DNA from 3 places in the Monashia sp. HAY1-11D genome. Region 1 is predicted to be linked to each of the others. Evidence: predicted binding sites of a transcription regulator. Region 1 holds the regulator's gene; each other region holds the start of a gene.
What was found. Region 1 encodes LexA, which represses DNA repair genes until DNA is damaged. Its sites were predicted from a motif close to TCGAACANNTGTTCGA; they were not measured.
Positions count from the first base shown of each region.

Region 1 (4,916 bases):
TGACGTTCGCGTGCGGAGTCTCGCTTGCCACCGTGGCACTCGCTGGTGTGAATGGAGATACCGGCCAAGCCGGAACGACGGTCAACATAGATCGACGGGTGGCGTCGCAATTGGCCGCAGAGTACGAAGCAGCCGTGAACGCCAACCACCCGCACTGGAAGTACCGGCTCCGGCCCTCTTACTGCGACGTCGGTGGTCGCGACTCGAGTGTTGAGTGTCAGGTATTCGCCATCGCTGCCTGCGCCAAGAACTCAGCTGAGGAAGGCAGAGGTCCATTGGTGGACGTCCTGCGCATATGGGTCGACCAAAATGGGCGCCCAGATCCCTCTGGGGCGCCGGGAGGGTCCTCTGGTGCACCCGAGCCCGGCGGCTGGTTTCTGGTGGGTTCTACGTGCCTTCCAGAAATGATTCCGGGCATTCGGCCATATCCGACAGTCACAATGATCGTAAATGCTTTCCACCATACAGCTTGGTCGCAAGCAGATATCTCCACGCAGCCGAGGGGGAACACGACGCTCGTCAACCTCAAGACCTTCTACAAGGTCGACTGGGCCAGCAGGGGGTTTGAGCCGGGCGAGATCGACCTCGTCGACCCGGCCACGATGTTCGGGTACCGCGTCGAGATCCGTCCCAAGCTCGTCAGCTACGTGTACCGATTCGGGGACGGCACGAGCGAGGGCCCGACCACCTCGCCCGGTGGCGTCTACCCCGACGGCGACATCGTTCACACCTACCGCAGACCGGGCACGTACACGTCGCGGGTCGACGTGACGTTCGGCGCGGACTTCCGCATCAACGGCGGCGCGTGGATCTCGATCCCCGACACGGTGACCGTGCCGCAGCCGGGAACCCCGATCACCGTCAAGGAGGCGCGGAGCGTCCTCGTCCGCAACTGATCGTCCGACGACCCGCTGTGGCGAACCACCGGGCCGTCACTCGGCGATGGCGGCGGCCCTACGAGCCTCGAGGTCCGTGCTGTCGCGCAGGTTCCACAGCTCCTTGGTCTGGAGGATCCAGTAGGCGCAGAACAGCACGATGATGATGACCTCGCAGATCAGGATCACGTGGTCGAAGCCGTGCAGCGTCAGGTGTGCGAGCACCGTGAGGGCCAGCAGCGCAGCCAGGGTCCCGGCGATGACGAGGTACCACCTCTTGTACCCCGCCGCTTCTTGGGTCGAGGTGTGTCGGTCCTCGACCCGGAAGGCGCTGAGGACCATGACGGCGATGACGCCGGCCACCATCGTCGATGCGGCGATGCCGTGGCTCAGGGCCACGAAACGGTCGGGCAGCGCGAGGAAGAGCACGAGCTCGAACACGACCACGGCACTGCACGCCGCGGTGACGAGCAGGGTGCGCACCGGTGGTCGGCGTGCGGGGTCCCTGAGCTCGGCGCGTCGCAGCCATGCCGTCACGACGAGGGCGAGGAGACCCACGGCGACCAGGGACCACACGCTGTTGTCGACCGCGTCGGAGATGGCCGTCGTGGGCAGGGCGAACGGGTTCGGCGCGCCTGCAACGCTGCAGCGATCGTCCGGGACGGTGGGCACCATCGCGACCACGAACGCCATGAAGCCGGAGAAGTTGAGGAGCACGTCCTCCTCCGACGAGTGGCCCTTGTAGACGACGAGGGCGGCGCCAAGCGCGCAGAGGCTGCCGACGAAGACCGTGCGCGCAGGGGTGAAGTAGTAGGCGCTGATCGAGCCCAGCCAGCACGACCGGTTCGTGCCCCACCACCACTGGAGCACGACGGACAGCAGCAGCATGAGCAGCAGCGCCACCATGCCGCCCCGCAGATAGCGATACGTGAAGACGACGTCGCGGTCGGGCCGGTCGGGCATGGCGTCCTCCTCAGGCACTGTGCTCCCAGAGTGGCGAGTCCAGGGTGCGGATACCTCACGGCGCGCCGCGGAGGATCCGCGACGCGCCCGTGATGTGGCCGCGGTGGGGGCTGCTCAGACGCGACGCAGGACTGCGGTCACCTTTCCGAGGATCGTCGCATCGTCGCCGTCGATCGGGTCGTAGGCCTCGTTGTGAGGCAGCAACCACACGTGACCGTCCTTGCGCTTGAAGGTCTTCACCGTGGCCTCGTTGTCGAGCATCGCCGCGACGATGTCGCCGTTCTCGGCAGTCGGCTGCTGGCGCACGACCACCCAGTCGCCATCGCAGATCGCGGCGTCGACCATCGAGTCGCCCTGGACCTTGAGCAGGAAGAGCTGCCCCTCGCCGACGACCTGGCGGGGCAGCGGGAAGACGTCCTCGACGACCTCCTCGGCGGTGATGGGCACCCCGGCGGCGATCTTGCCGAGGACGGGGACGTACGACGCCTCGGGGCGCGTGTCACCGGAGTCGGTCTCGACGTCGTGCTGGTCGGACGCTTCGGCGCGCCCGCGGCGCCCCGTCGCGTCTCCGGCGTCGGGGGAGACGACCTCGAGGGCGCGCGGACGGTTGGGGTCCCGACGCAGGTAGCCCTTGCGCTCGAGGGCGGCGAGCTGGTGGCTGACGCTCGACGGGCTGGCGAGCCCGACGGCCTCACCGATCTCGCGCATGCTCGGCGGGTAGCCGCGTCGGTCGACGGAGTTGCGGATCACCTCGAGCACGCGCCGCTGGCGCATCGTCAGCCCATCGCCCTTGTCGCGGTCGGGAAGCTCGGTCACGCCCATGGTGTCCCCTTCGTCGGCGGCCCCAGGCACCCCGGTCCCGGCGCTCGCGAGGCCAGTGTCAGTGGTGACTGGTGTGGTTGGTGGTGTGAGGAAAGCGTACGGGGTTCGAACACAGTTGCCAAACACCTGTTCGAAGCATGTCTCGACTTCATCGACCAGACGTGCTACAACTCGTACAGGCGTTCTATCGAACACATGTTCGCAAGTCAGCAGCAAGGGGAGGTCAGCATGAGCGTGGTCGCCATCGAAGCCGTTCGCCGGCAGCGGGAGACGGAGGTCGGGGAGTCCGACTTCGTCTCGCGGCCGCAGCTCGTCCTCGTTCCCACCGGACGCGCCGCCGTGCGGGCCGCCCGTGCCGCCCGCCCGCGGATGCGCCTGACGCGGTTCGGCCGCCTCGTCGTGACGCTCTTCGTCGGCGCCGTGGTCCTCGCCCTCGGGATCGGCCTCGCCGGTCAGCTCGCCTCGGCCACGGGTGCACCGCGCACGATCACGGTCGAGTCAGGTCAGACCCTGTCGGGCATCGCGGCTCGTGAGCTCCCGGGCCTTCCGGTGCGCGAGGGGGTCGTCGAGCTGCAGCTGGCCAACTCCCTCTCGACGTCGATGATCCACACGGGCCAGCGGCTCGTCATCCCGGCTCCCTGACGTCGCCGTTCGTGCCGCCTCCCGGCACGTCCCCCGACCGCCGCGTTGGCTCCACCTTCAGCGGCTGGCCCTCCAGGCGCTTCGACCCCGTCTGGTGGCCCGGACGCCGCACCCCTTCGGGTGCGGCGTCCTGCTGTGTCCGGCTTCGGCCGCCCTGTGGATGAGGCATGGACGCTGGGCGCCGGTCCCCGGGCCTGTGGATGCACCTCTGCCCGCGAGCGATGTCCTTCCTACCGTGGGGATCTCGGGAAGGGGAGCGCGCATGCGGTACGAGGTGGACACGGGCACGGTCGACGACGCCGCCGCGACGGCAGACTGGGCGCTCGCGCGCCTGACCGTGGTGAGGCCGGACCTCGCGGTCGAGCCGGTCGGGGTGGCGCTCGCCGGCGGCATGCTCGCCGCATCCGTCTCCCGGATCTCGCTCGCCTGGCGAGAACGTCTTCGTGAGGCCCGTGTGGAGCTGCTCGGCCTCGGGTCGGCCCTCCAGGAGGCCTCGAGGCTCTACTCCGCGGTCGAGCATGCCGCCGCCCGGGCGTTCACGAACCCGTCCGGTGACGGTGCGCCGTGACGACGTTCGACGTCGCTCGCGTGCGGACGGCTCGTCCCGGTGCCCTCGAGCTCGCCGCCCGCCGTCTCACGCAGAGCCGCCTCGAGGTCCAGGCCGTCGTCGCGGACCTGCTGCATCGCCGGGGCTCGACGTGGTCGGGACCGGCGTCGAGCGCGGCCGCCGAACGGCAGGTGACCCTCGTCGCCGGCCTCGCCCGCCTCGCGGCGTGCCTGGCGGCGTCGTCCACCGCCTTGCAGGACGGCGCCACCCGCCTCCAGGCCGCCCAGGACCTGCTCGCCCGGGCCGACGAGCGCGCGGCCTCCGACCGCGCCTGGCTCGGACACGACGGCACGCTGTTCCTGCCCGTGCGCGCGACCGGTCTCGACCCGGTCCTCGAGGCCCACCGCGCTCGACGCGACGAGCTGCTGCGCGAGGAGGTCCACACCTACCTCCGTCAGGCCGTGCGCATCGCGACAGACGTCGATGCCGGCCTCGCGGCGGACCTCCTCTCCGGCGCGCGCGGTGGTCGGTCCGCGATGGATCTTCTAGCCGCGAGGAGCACCCCGCCCGTGCCGGTGCCTCCGGTCGTCGTCCACGACGCGTCCGGCGCCTACGCGTCCGCCGCCTGGTGGCGCTGCCTCACCGAGGCGGAGCGCAACGCCGTCGTCCACGAGCACCCGCAGTGGGTCGGTGCGCGTGACGGCATCCCGGCCGTAGCGCGGCACGAGGCGAACCTCGTCCTCCTCGCGGAGGCAGAACGAGCGGCGTCGAGCGCCTACGAGGCTGCCCGCCGCGACCCGCGGAGCCGGCGGACGGCGGGCGCCGTGGCCCGGACTCGCGACCGTGTCGAGGACCTGCGGGCGATCCGCGCCGTGATCGGGCGTCGGGACGGGGTGGCTCGCCGGCTCGTGCTCGTCGATGCCACCGGCGCCGACGTCAAGGTGGTCCTCGCGCAGGGCGACGTGGACCGGGCGGAGCACGTCGTCACCTTCGTCGGGGGCATGGGGACGACGGCCCGGGGCGACCTCGAGCGCTATGACGACCTCTTCGCGCCGCTCCGCCGTCAG
Region 1 is NZ_CP200320.1:4,278,946-4,283,861, reverse strand. It holds gene AC1VM9_RS19750 (PKD domain-containing protein) at 441-896, shown strand; gene AC1VM9_RS19745 (hypothetical protein) at 933-1,838, opposite strand; gene lexA (transcriptional repressor LexA) at 1,953-2,660, opposite strand; gene AC1VM9_RS19735 (LysM peptidoglycan-binding domain-containing protein) at 2,889-3,302, shown strand; gene AC1VM9_RS19730 (hypothetical protein) at 3,565-3,870, shown strand; gene AC1VM9_RS19725 (alpha/beta hydrolase) at 3,867-4,916, shown strand, end outside.

Region 2 (4,916 bases), 2.9 Mb from region 1:
CGCGGATCGACCGGCCGAGGCTCCGTGAGGCGTCGGGCAGGCGCTTCCAGCCGAAGAGGACCATCGCGGCGATGGCGATGATGAGCATCTCCGGCCATCCCAGATCGGCCATGGCGTCCTCTCCTCTACGGCGGCCGGGCACCGTGCCGCATGCCGCTCAGCCGCAGGCTAGGCGCGAAGTCTGGACGTGGCCTGTGCGCCGTCGACGCGTTGGCTGTGATCCACATCGACAGGCGGTGCGCACCTCAAAGGAGTCATGACGCGCGCTGCACGCAAGGACCGGCTCAGCAGCCGACGTGCTCAGAACGGTGGCGGCTCGGGTTCAGGGCCGGGTTCCCGAACAGGTGCCCGATCGGGCGGGCCTGTCTGGGGTGGCCCTGTGTCGGATGGGCGCGCGCCGGGGTCGGTGAGGGCTTCGCGCCAGTCCTTGGGGTAGGTGACGTACTCGCGACCCGTGAGGGTGGTCCACCTCGTCGCCCCCGAGCCACGGCCCCCACCACCCCGGTCGCGGTCATCGGGTCCGGCGGCGGGATGGTGGTCGCGCCGGGCGGTCCAGGCGCCGGAGGTCTTGGGATGGTGGCAGCCGCGGGACAGGGCCTGCAGGTTGGTCACTCGGGTGGGGCCGGCCGGCCAAGGGGTGATGTGGTCGAGGTCGCAGCGTTCGGCGGGGACCTGGCAGCCGGGGGCGCGATAGGTCCCGTCGAGGGCCCGGACGTGCTCGGCCATGGCGCGGGTCGGGGTGTAGCAGTCGGCGGACAGCTGCACGGCGGTGCCGGTGTCCAGGTCGACTGCCAGGCGCTGCCACACCGACCCGGGCGCGGTCATGATCGCGCGGGCGTGGGCGGCGGTCACCCAACCGTGCCCCGGCAGCTCGCACGCGGCGTCCGAGGCCCCGGTGGCGACCTCGAACGGGACGACGATGCGCACCACCGCCGCCGGCGCGGCGGTGAGCCAGCGCCCGCACGTCGGGCCGGCATCCGGGCCGGCGTCCGGGCCTGCCGTCGACCCGGATGCCGCTCCGGCGAGGGCCTGCCCGTCATGCCCGCCCGGGGTGGTGCCGAAGAGGGCGAGGTCGGTGAGCAGGTCGCAACGGAGCTGGTCCAGGGTGCGCCCGTCGCCGGCGGCCCGGGCCGCGCGGGCCAACGCGTCGACGCGGTCCAGGACGCCGACGACCCGTTCGGCGGTGGCCGTCAGGGTGATGACGCCCATGCCGTCCTCGGTCAGGCGCCCGAACACGCCCCGGCGCGCGGTGGCGGTACGGCGGCGTTCGTCGCTGCACCGGTGGTCGGCGGCGGTGACGGTGCGGCGCAGTCGGGCCCGGAACAGCTGCTGCGTGGCGACCGTCCCGTCGGGGGCCGGCGCCAGGACCGTGGTCTCGAGGGCCGGCAGGGCGTGGTCGGGCAGGGCGCGCGTCTCGGCGACGAGGGTCAGGGCCCGGTGCAGGCTCGTGGCTCCTCGGCGCAGCGCCTCGCGCAGGACCCGGTGTCGGCGCGGCGCCAGGGCCAGCTCGAGCCGGCGGGACACCTCGCCTTGCCCGACCCCGGTCGCACAGGCGATCTCGGCCGCCACGACCCGCTCGGTGCTCAGCGGTACCGGCGCGGCGGTGGCCAGTCGCGCCAGCTGCTGCTCCTGGATCGTGTGCAACGCGGCGTACGCCTCCAGCAGCCGCGACTCCAGCCGCGCCTTGGCCCGCTCCAGCGCCTCCACCTGCGACAGCACCCGGTCACCGGCCGCGTCCAGCCCCTCGTCGCGAAAGGGGACCGGTGCCACCACGACCGCAGCCCCAAGCCGGGCCCGGTCGGTGGCGAGGATGCGCCGGACCCTCGCGGGTCGACCACCCGCAGACCCGGCAGGCAGCGCGTCGAGATAGGGCATCGCCGCTCTCCTCTCGCCAGGTGGTCACCTCTCTCAAGTAGAACAGGTGTTCGAATGGCGGTCAAGCCTGCAGTGTGGACGGTGGACTCGGAAGTGCTTGTGTCGCAGTCCTGTCCACAGGTGTGGGCCGCGGAGCCGTGATGCCGAGGCGCCCGCACGGTACGGTCGGCGTCATGCCGACCGAGCAGCGCAGCCACGTCGTCGCGATCGACCAGGGCACCACGAGCACCCGGGCCATGGTGTTCGACCGCGAGGGCAGGGTCGTGGCCGTCGACCAGCTCGAGCACCGCCAGGTGTTCCCGCGCGCCGGGTGGGTGGAGCACGACGCGTCCCAGATCTGGGCCAACACGCGTCAGGTGGTCGGTGGCGCCCTCGGCAAGGCCAACCTCAACGCGACGCACGTCGCGGCCGTCGGCATCACCAACCAGCGCGAGACCACCGTGGTCTGGGACCGGACCACGGGCGAGCCGGTGCACAACGCCATCGTCTGGCAGGACACCCGCACGCAGGCGATCTGCGACGAGCTCGCGGCCCGCGGCGACGCCGGCCGGTGGCGCGAGGTCACCGGGCTCCCGCTCGCGACGTACTTCGCCGGACCGAAGGTCCGCTGGGTGCTCGACAACGTCGACGGCGCCCGCGAGCGCGCTCGCGACGGTGAGCTGCTCATGGGCACCATCGACTCGTGGCTGCTGTGGAACCTCACCGGAGGGGCCGGCGACGGCGGCCTGCACGTCACCGACGTGACGAACGCGTCGCGGACCCTGCTCATGGACCTGCGGACCCTGTCGTGGGACGAGGACCTCTGCGCCGCGATGGGCGTGCCGATGTCGATGCTGCCCGAGATCCGCTCGTCCTCGGAGGTGTACGGCACGTGCAAGCCAGGCATCCTCATCGACGTGCCCGTCGCGGGCATCCTCGGCGACCAGCAGGCCGCGACCTTCGGCCAGGCCTGCCTCGACGTGGGGACCGCGAAGAACACCTACGGCACCGGCAACTTCATGCTCCTCAACACCGGCGAGGACATCGTCGCGTCCGACAACGGCCTGCTCACGACGGTCTGCTACCGCCTCGGCGGGGACAAGCCGGTCTACGCGCTCGAGGGGTCCATCGCCGTCACCGGGTCGCTCGTGCAGTGGCTGCGCGACAACCTCGGCATCATCGAGGACGCCGCGGAGGTCGAGACGCTGGCGGCGAGCGTCGACGACAACGGCGGTGCCTACTTCGTGCCGGCCTTCTCCGGTCTCTTCGCGCCGTACTGGCGCCCCGACGCACGGGGCGCCCTCGTCGGTCTGACGCGCTACGTCGACAAAGGGCACATCGCCCGGGCGGCCTTGGAGGCCACGGCCTTCCAGACGCGCGAGGTGCTCGACGCCATGGACGCCGACTCGGGCGTGCCGCTGACCGAGCTCAAGGTCGACGGTGGGATGGTCGTCAACGACACCCTCATGCAGTTCCAGGCCGACCTGCTCGGTGTCGACGTCGTCCGGCCGGAGGTCAGCGAGACGACGGCCCTCGGAGCGGCGTACGCCGCGGGTCTGGCCGTCGGCTACTGGGAGTCGACCGACGAGATCCGCCGGAACTGGCGCGAGGGCCGCCGCTGGAGCCCCCAGATGGACGAGGCCGAGCGGGACCGCCTCTACCGCCAGTGGAAGAAGGCCGTGCAGCGCACCCTCGACTGGGTCGACGACGACACCCGGTGAGCGCCGCGGACGGGGGCGCACCCCCGCCTGCCCCCGCGACCTGGGTGGCGCCTGCGTCGGCTGCCCGGACGCGCACCGGCGCGACGGCGGTCAGCCCAGCCCGGTGCCGGCTGTGACGGCGGCGATCGCGGCGTCGTAGTCCGGCTCCTGGCCGATGCTCGGCACCAGCTCGGTGTGGACGACGGTGCCCTCGGCGTCGATGACGACCACCGAGCGCGCGAGCAGCCCGCGCATCCGGCCGTCGACCATCGTCACGCCGTAGTCCGTGCCGAAGGTGGAGCGGAACGTCGAGGCCGTCACGACGTTCGCGATGCCCTCGGCGCCGCAGAACCGGCGCAGCGCGAACGGCAGGTCGGCCGAGACGCACAGCACCGTCGTGTTGTCCAGGCCCGCGGCGAGCTCGTTGAAACGCCGCACGCTCGTCGCGCAGACGCGGGTGTCGATGCTGGGGAAGATGTTGAGGACGACGCGGCGGCCGTGCGGCCGCTCGACGTCGGCGAGGTCGGTGCCCGCCAGCGTGAAGTCGGGCGCAGGGCGCCCGACGGCCGGCAGGTCGCCGACGGTGTGGACGGTGGTCTCTGCGAGGGCGGTGGTGGCCATGACGCGTTTCTAGCACCCGGGAGCCGACGCGTAGGTTGGGGCCCATGACTCCGACGCGTCCGCCGGCGCGCCCGTCCGGACGCTCGCCCGAGGCGCCGCACGGTGCCGGTACCCGGTTCCTCGTCAACTGCATCGGCATCGTCGGTCTGGTCTTCGGCCTGCTGCCGGTCGTCAGGTACGTCCTCCAGCTCGACCTCTTCGGCTTCGCGACGGCGCCGTACGACTGGCTGCGGCTCGACGGTGCCATGCGCTACGTCCCGCCGCTCATGGTGCTCGTCGTGTGCGGGGTCGCCGCCTACCTGCTCGAGAAGCGCCTCGAGCGCGCCGGCTGACCGACGCGGCTCTGGGTGTTCGCGTGATGTGATGGCCGCATGCCGCTTCGGGCCCGTCTCGTCGCCGCGCTCGGGGTGCTGCTCGCCGCGAGCGCGCCGACGCTGCCCGTGGCCGAGGCGTCGTCCCCGGTCGCGTCCCCGGCGCTCACGCGGTCGGCCGCCGTCCCCGCCCCGGTGGGCCGGCAGGTCCCCGTGCGCCCCGAGCCGGACGGCACGGCCGTGCGGCTCGACGTCTCGGTCTACCCGCAGGCCTCCGGCCGTCACCCCGTCGTGCTGCTCGCGCACGGCTTCGGGGGCAACAAGGAGGCGGTGGCCTCCCAGGCGCTCGAGCTGCAGGAGCGTGGCTACGTCGTCGTCACGTGGAGCGCACGCGGGCACGGCGCGTCGGGCGGGCGCATCCACCTCGACG
Region 2 is NZ_CP200320.1:1,417,035-1,421,950, reverse strand. It holds gene AC1VM9_RS06610 (twin-arginine translocase TatA/TatE family subunit) at 1-112, opposite strand, end outside; gene AC1VM9_RS06605 (HNH endonuclease signature motif containing protein) at 301-1,875, opposite strand; gene glpK (glycerol kinase GlpK) at 2,049-3,575, shown strand; gene tpx (thiol peroxidase) at 3,666-4,175, opposite strand; gene AC1VM9_RS06590 (hypothetical protein) at 4,220-4,507, shown strand; gene AC1VM9_RS06585 (alpha/beta fold hydrolase) at 4,547-4,916, shown strand, end outside.
Region 2: the regulator LexA is predicted to act here: its motif matches at 1,914-1,929, upstream of AC1VM9_RS06605 (HNH endonuclease signature motif containing protein).

Region 3 (4,916 bases), 530 kb from region 1:
CGCGCCCGCAGTTTGTCAGAACGCTCACATCGTTCACACGCGGGCCTGCGGTCACGTTTTGGCAGCGTTTGCTCAGCCGTCGAAGCGGCCGCCGCCGGCGTCGTCGAGCGGCAGGGTCGCCGACCAGATGGCCTGGGCGTCGGCGGGCGGAGCCAGACCGAGGTGCTCCCAGGCCAGGGTCGAGGCGGCGCGGCCGCGGGGCGTGCGCACCATGAAGCCCTCGCGCACGAGGAACGGTTCCGCGACGGTCTCGACGGTGTCCGGCTCCTCCCCCACCGCCACGGCGAGCGTGGACAATCCGACCGGGCCTCCGGCGAAGCGCCGACACAGTGCCTCGAGGACGGCGCGGTCGAGGCGGTCGAGGCCGCGTTCGTCGACGTCGAACAGCTCGAGGGCCCTGCGCGCCGCGCTGCGGCTGACCCGGTGCTCGCCGTGGACCTGTGCCCAGTCGCGGACCCGGCGCAGCAACCGGTTGGCGATGCGCGGGGTCCCGCGGGAGCGCAGCGCGATCTCGGCGATGCCGTCCTCGTCGGCGTCGAGCCCGAGCAGCCGCGCCGAGCGGTGCAGGATCGAGACGAGGTCCTGCGGCGCGTAGAAGTCGAGGTGGCCGGTGAAGCCGAAGCGGTCGCGCAGGGGCGCCGGCAGCAGACCGGCGCGCGTCGTCGCGCCCACGACCGTGAAGGGGGGCAGCTCGAGCGGGATGGCGGTGGCTCCGGGGCCCTTGCCGATGATGACGTCGACCCGGAAGTCCTCCATGGCCAGGTAGAGCATCTCCTCGGCCGAGCGGGACATCCGGTGGATCTCGTCGAGGAAGAGGACCTCGCCCTCGGCAAGGGAGGACAGCACGGACGCGAGGTCACCCGCGTGCTGGATGGCGGGTCCCGACGTGATGCGGATCGGCTGCTCGAGCTCGCTCGCGACGATCATCGCCAGCGTGGTCTTGCCGAGCCCCGGGGGCCCGGACAGCAGGACGTGGTCCGGCGGCGTGCCGCGACCGCGGGCCGCCGTGAGGACGAGCCCGAGCTGCTCGCGGACGCGGTCCTGCCCGGGGAAGTCGTCGAGGCGACGCGGGCGGAGCGCGGCCTCGACCTGGCGCTCGTCACCCGGGCCGTCGTCGTGGACCCGCGCGTCGACGATGCGCGCGGTCGCGTCGAACGACCCGTCGTCCCAGACCTCGAGGTCGGGCAGGTCGGCGGCCTCGGCGCCGGACCGGTCGCGGCTCATCGGCCCAGCTCCTGGAGGGCGGCCCGCAGGAGCGCGGAGACGCCGGCGCCCTCCGCGGCTCTCGGCGCGACCTTGTCGAGGGCGTCCTCGGCCTGTCGCACGTTCCACCCCAGCCCGACGAGGGCCTCGCGCACCTGCTCGCGCCACGCGTCGCCCGTCTCGAGCGGGACCGGCTCGGCCGCGCTGCCGGACCCGGGGAGCGCGCCGAGCTTGTCCTTGAGCTCGAGCACGAGCCGCTCGGCGCCCTTGCGGCCGATGCCCGGCACCTTGGTCAGCGCCGCGACGTCGCCCGTGCCGAGGGCCACCCGGACCGCGTCGGGCGAGTGGACGGCGAGAAGCGCGAGCGCGAGACGCGGGCCGACGCCGGACACGGTCTGGACGGTCTCGAAGACGAGCTTCTCGTCGTCGGTGGCGAAGCCGTACAGCGTCAGCGAGTCCTCGCGCACGACGAGCGTCGTGGCGAGGTCGGCCTGCGCGCCGTGCCGGACCGACGCCGCCGTCGCGGGCGTCGTGTGCACGAGCATCCCCACGCCGCCGACCCCGAGGACGAGGGAGTCGAGGCCGACCTTGAGGACGGTGCCGGACAGGGACGCGATCATCGGGGGCGGGCTCCTGGGAGGGTGCGAGCGGGACGGGCCGGTGGGGTCGAGGCGGTCGGCGTGCGCGACGGACGGGAGGCGCGGGGCCGGCGGGCGAGCAGCTCGTCGCGCGCCTGCTCGAGCCGGTTCTGGGTGCCGCCGCGCCACACGTGGCAGATGGCGAGGGCGAGGGCGTCGGCGGCGTCGGCGGGCTTCGGTGGCGTGTCGAGGCCGAGGAGGCGGGTCACCATCGTCGTGACCTGCGCCTTGTCCGCGCGGCCGCTGCCGCTCACGGCCGCCTTGACCTCGGTGGGGGTGTGCAGCGTGACGGGTAGGCCGCGCCGCTCGGCGAGCATCATGACGATGCCCGTGACCTGGGCGGTGCCCATGACCGTCGAGACGTTGGTGTCGGCGAAGACGCGCTCGATGGCGACGGCCTCGGGCCGGTGCCGCTCGAACCAGTGCCGCATCTCGTCCTCGACGGCGACCAGGCGGCGCGGCGTCGGGTCGCCGGACGGGGTGCGGATCACGCCGACCTCGACGAGCGCGAGCCGCCGCCCGGGAGACCCGTCGACGACGCCGACGCCGCAGCGGGTCAGGCCGGGGTCGACGGCGAGGACGCGCACGGCACCTCCTGGGGCGGTCGTCGGGTCGGTCGGGCGGTTCGAACCGGCGGCCGATCCGAACAGGTGTTCGGGACCAACGCTAACCGCCCGGTCCGCCGGCGACGAGGAGGCACGCCGGTCACCGACGTGCCTCCTCGTCTGCGCTCGGACGACGCCGTCCGGGTGGGCTCACTCCTCGGCGTCGAGCTCCGCGAGCACGTCGTCGGGGATGTCGCCGTTGGCGTAGACGTTCTGGACGTCGTCGCTGTCCTCGAGGGCGTCGATGACGCGGATCATCTTCTTCGCGCCGTCGAGGCCGAGGGGCACCTGCAGGTTGGGCACGAAGGACGCCTCGGCGGAGTCGTAGTCGATGCCGGCCTCCTGGACGGCCCGGCGGACCGCGACGAAGTCGCTTGCCTCGGAGACGATCTCCCAGGTGTCGCCGTTGTCGTTGACCTCTTCGGCGCCCGCCTCGAGGACGACCTCGAGGATGTCGTCCTCGGACGTGCCGTCCTTGGGCACGATGACGACGCCCTTGCGGTTGAAGACGTAGGCGACCGAGCCCGGGTCGGCCAGCTGGCCGCCGTTGCGGGTCAGGGCCGTGCGGACCTCGGCAGCCGCACGGTTGCGGTTGTCGGTGAGGCACTCGATGAGGAGCGCGACGCCGTTGGGCGCGTAGCCCTCGTACATGATCGTCTGCCAGTCGGACCCGCCGGCCTCGGCACCCGAGCCACGCTTGACGGCGCGGTCGATGTTGTCGTTCGGGACCGAGGTCTTCTTCGCCTTCTGGATCGCGTCGTAGAGCGTCGGGTTGCCGGCGGGGTCACCGCCGCCCTGCTTGGCCGCGACCTCGATGTTCTTGATGAGCTTGGCGAAGAGCTTGCCGCGCTTGGCGTCGATGGCAGCCTTCTTGTGCTTCGTGGTGGCCCATTTGGAGTGGCCGCTCATGCAGTGTCCTCGCGTTCCGGTCTACTGGCAGTGCTGCGTGACGATCTTGACGAACTCGGCGTGGATGCGGCGGTCTCCCCCGACCTCGGGATGGAAGGAGGTCGCCATGAGGTTCCCCTGCCGAACCGCGACGATCCTACCGGCGGCCGGCCCGTCGCTGACTCGCGCGAGCACCTCGACGGCCTCCCCCGCCGTCTCGACCCACGGAGCGCGGATGAAGACGGCGTGCACCGTGCCGTCGAGGCCGGCGAACTCGAGGTCCTGCTCGAAGGAGTCGACCTGCCGGCCGAAGGCGTTGCGGCGCACGGTGACGTCGAGGCCGCCGAGGGTCTGCTGGTCCGGGCGTCCGTCGGCGATGCGGTCGGCGAGCATGATCATGCCGGCGCACGACCCGAACACCGGGAGTCCCTCGGCGATGCGCCGTCGCAGCGGTTCCTGGAGGTCGAAGGCGCGGACGAGCTTGTCCATGGTGGTCGACTCGCCGCCGGGCACGACGAGCCCGTCGAGCCGGTCGACCTCGCCGGGACGCCGGACCAGGGTGACGTCGGCGCCGAGGTCGGTGAGGGCTGCGGCGTGCTCGCGGACGTCGCCCTGGACGGCGAGGACGCCGATGCGGGGTGCTGCCATGAGGGCGAGGGTATGCCGCGCGCTCCCTGCGGGTCACACCGGCCCGGCGTCTGGGACCCGAGACAGTCGGTGACGGACCGGTCCTGACGCGCGCCGGGCCGACCGGGATACGTTGCGGCCATGACCCTCAGCGCTCTCGACACCCTCCTGTCCGCCGCCGAGGCCGCGGACGCCGCGTCGCCCCTGGCGGGAACCCGTGACCTCTTCGACCTGCCGGAGGGCGTCATCTACCTCGACGGCAACTCGCTCGGGGCCCTGCCGCGCGCCGTCGGACCGGTCCTCGAGGACGTCGTGCGCCGCCAGTGGGGCGAGCGACTCATCCGGTCCTGGAACGAGGCCGACTGGTGGGGCGCGCAGACCCGCGTCGGCGACGCGGTGGGGCGCATCGTCGGGGCGGCACCGGGCCAGGTCGTCGTCACCGACTCGACGTCGGTCAACCTGTTCAAGGCCGTCGTGGGCGCGGCACGACTGCGGCCGGGCCGCACCGTCGTGCTCACCGACCCCGACTCGTTCCCGACCGACCTCTACATGACCGAGGCAGCCGCCCGCCTCTGCGGCCTCGAGGTGCGACGGGTGTCGCCGCGCGACGCGGTCGCCGCCGTCCACGAAGTGGGTGACGCCCTCGCCCTCGCCGCCTACTCGAGCGTCGACTACCGCACCGGTGAGCTGTGGGACCTTCGCCCCCTGACCGACGTCGCGCACGAGGAGGGTGCGCTCGTCTGCTGGGACCTGTGCCACTCGGCGGGCGTCGTCGACGTCGACCTCGACGCGAACGGCGTCGACCTGGCCGTCGGCTGCGGCTACAAGTACCTCAACGGCGGCCCCGGGGCTCCGGCGTTCATCTACGTCGCGGCCCGGCACCAGGACCGGTTCGACCAGCCGCTGGCCGGCTGGCAGGGGCACGCCCGGCCCTTCGACATGAGCCCGGACTACG
Region 3 is NZ_CP200320.1:3,750,041-3,754,956, reverse strand. It holds gene ruvB (Holliday junction branch migration DNA helicase RuvB) at 73-1,224, opposite strand; gene ruvA (Holliday junction branch migration protein RuvA) at 1,221-1,823, opposite strand; gene ruvC (crossover junction endodeoxyribonuclease RuvC) at 1,820-2,428, opposite strand; gene AC1VM9_RS17385 (YebC/PmpR family DNA-binding transcriptional regulator) at 2,597-3,355, opposite strand; gene pdxT (pyridoxal 5'-phosphate synthase glutaminase subunit PdxT) at 3,377-3,982, opposite strand; gene kynU (kynureninase) at 4,103-4,916, shown strand, end outside.
Region 3: the regulator LexA is predicted to act here: its motif matches at 2,484-2,499, upstream of ruvC (crossover junction endodeoxyribonuclease RuvC).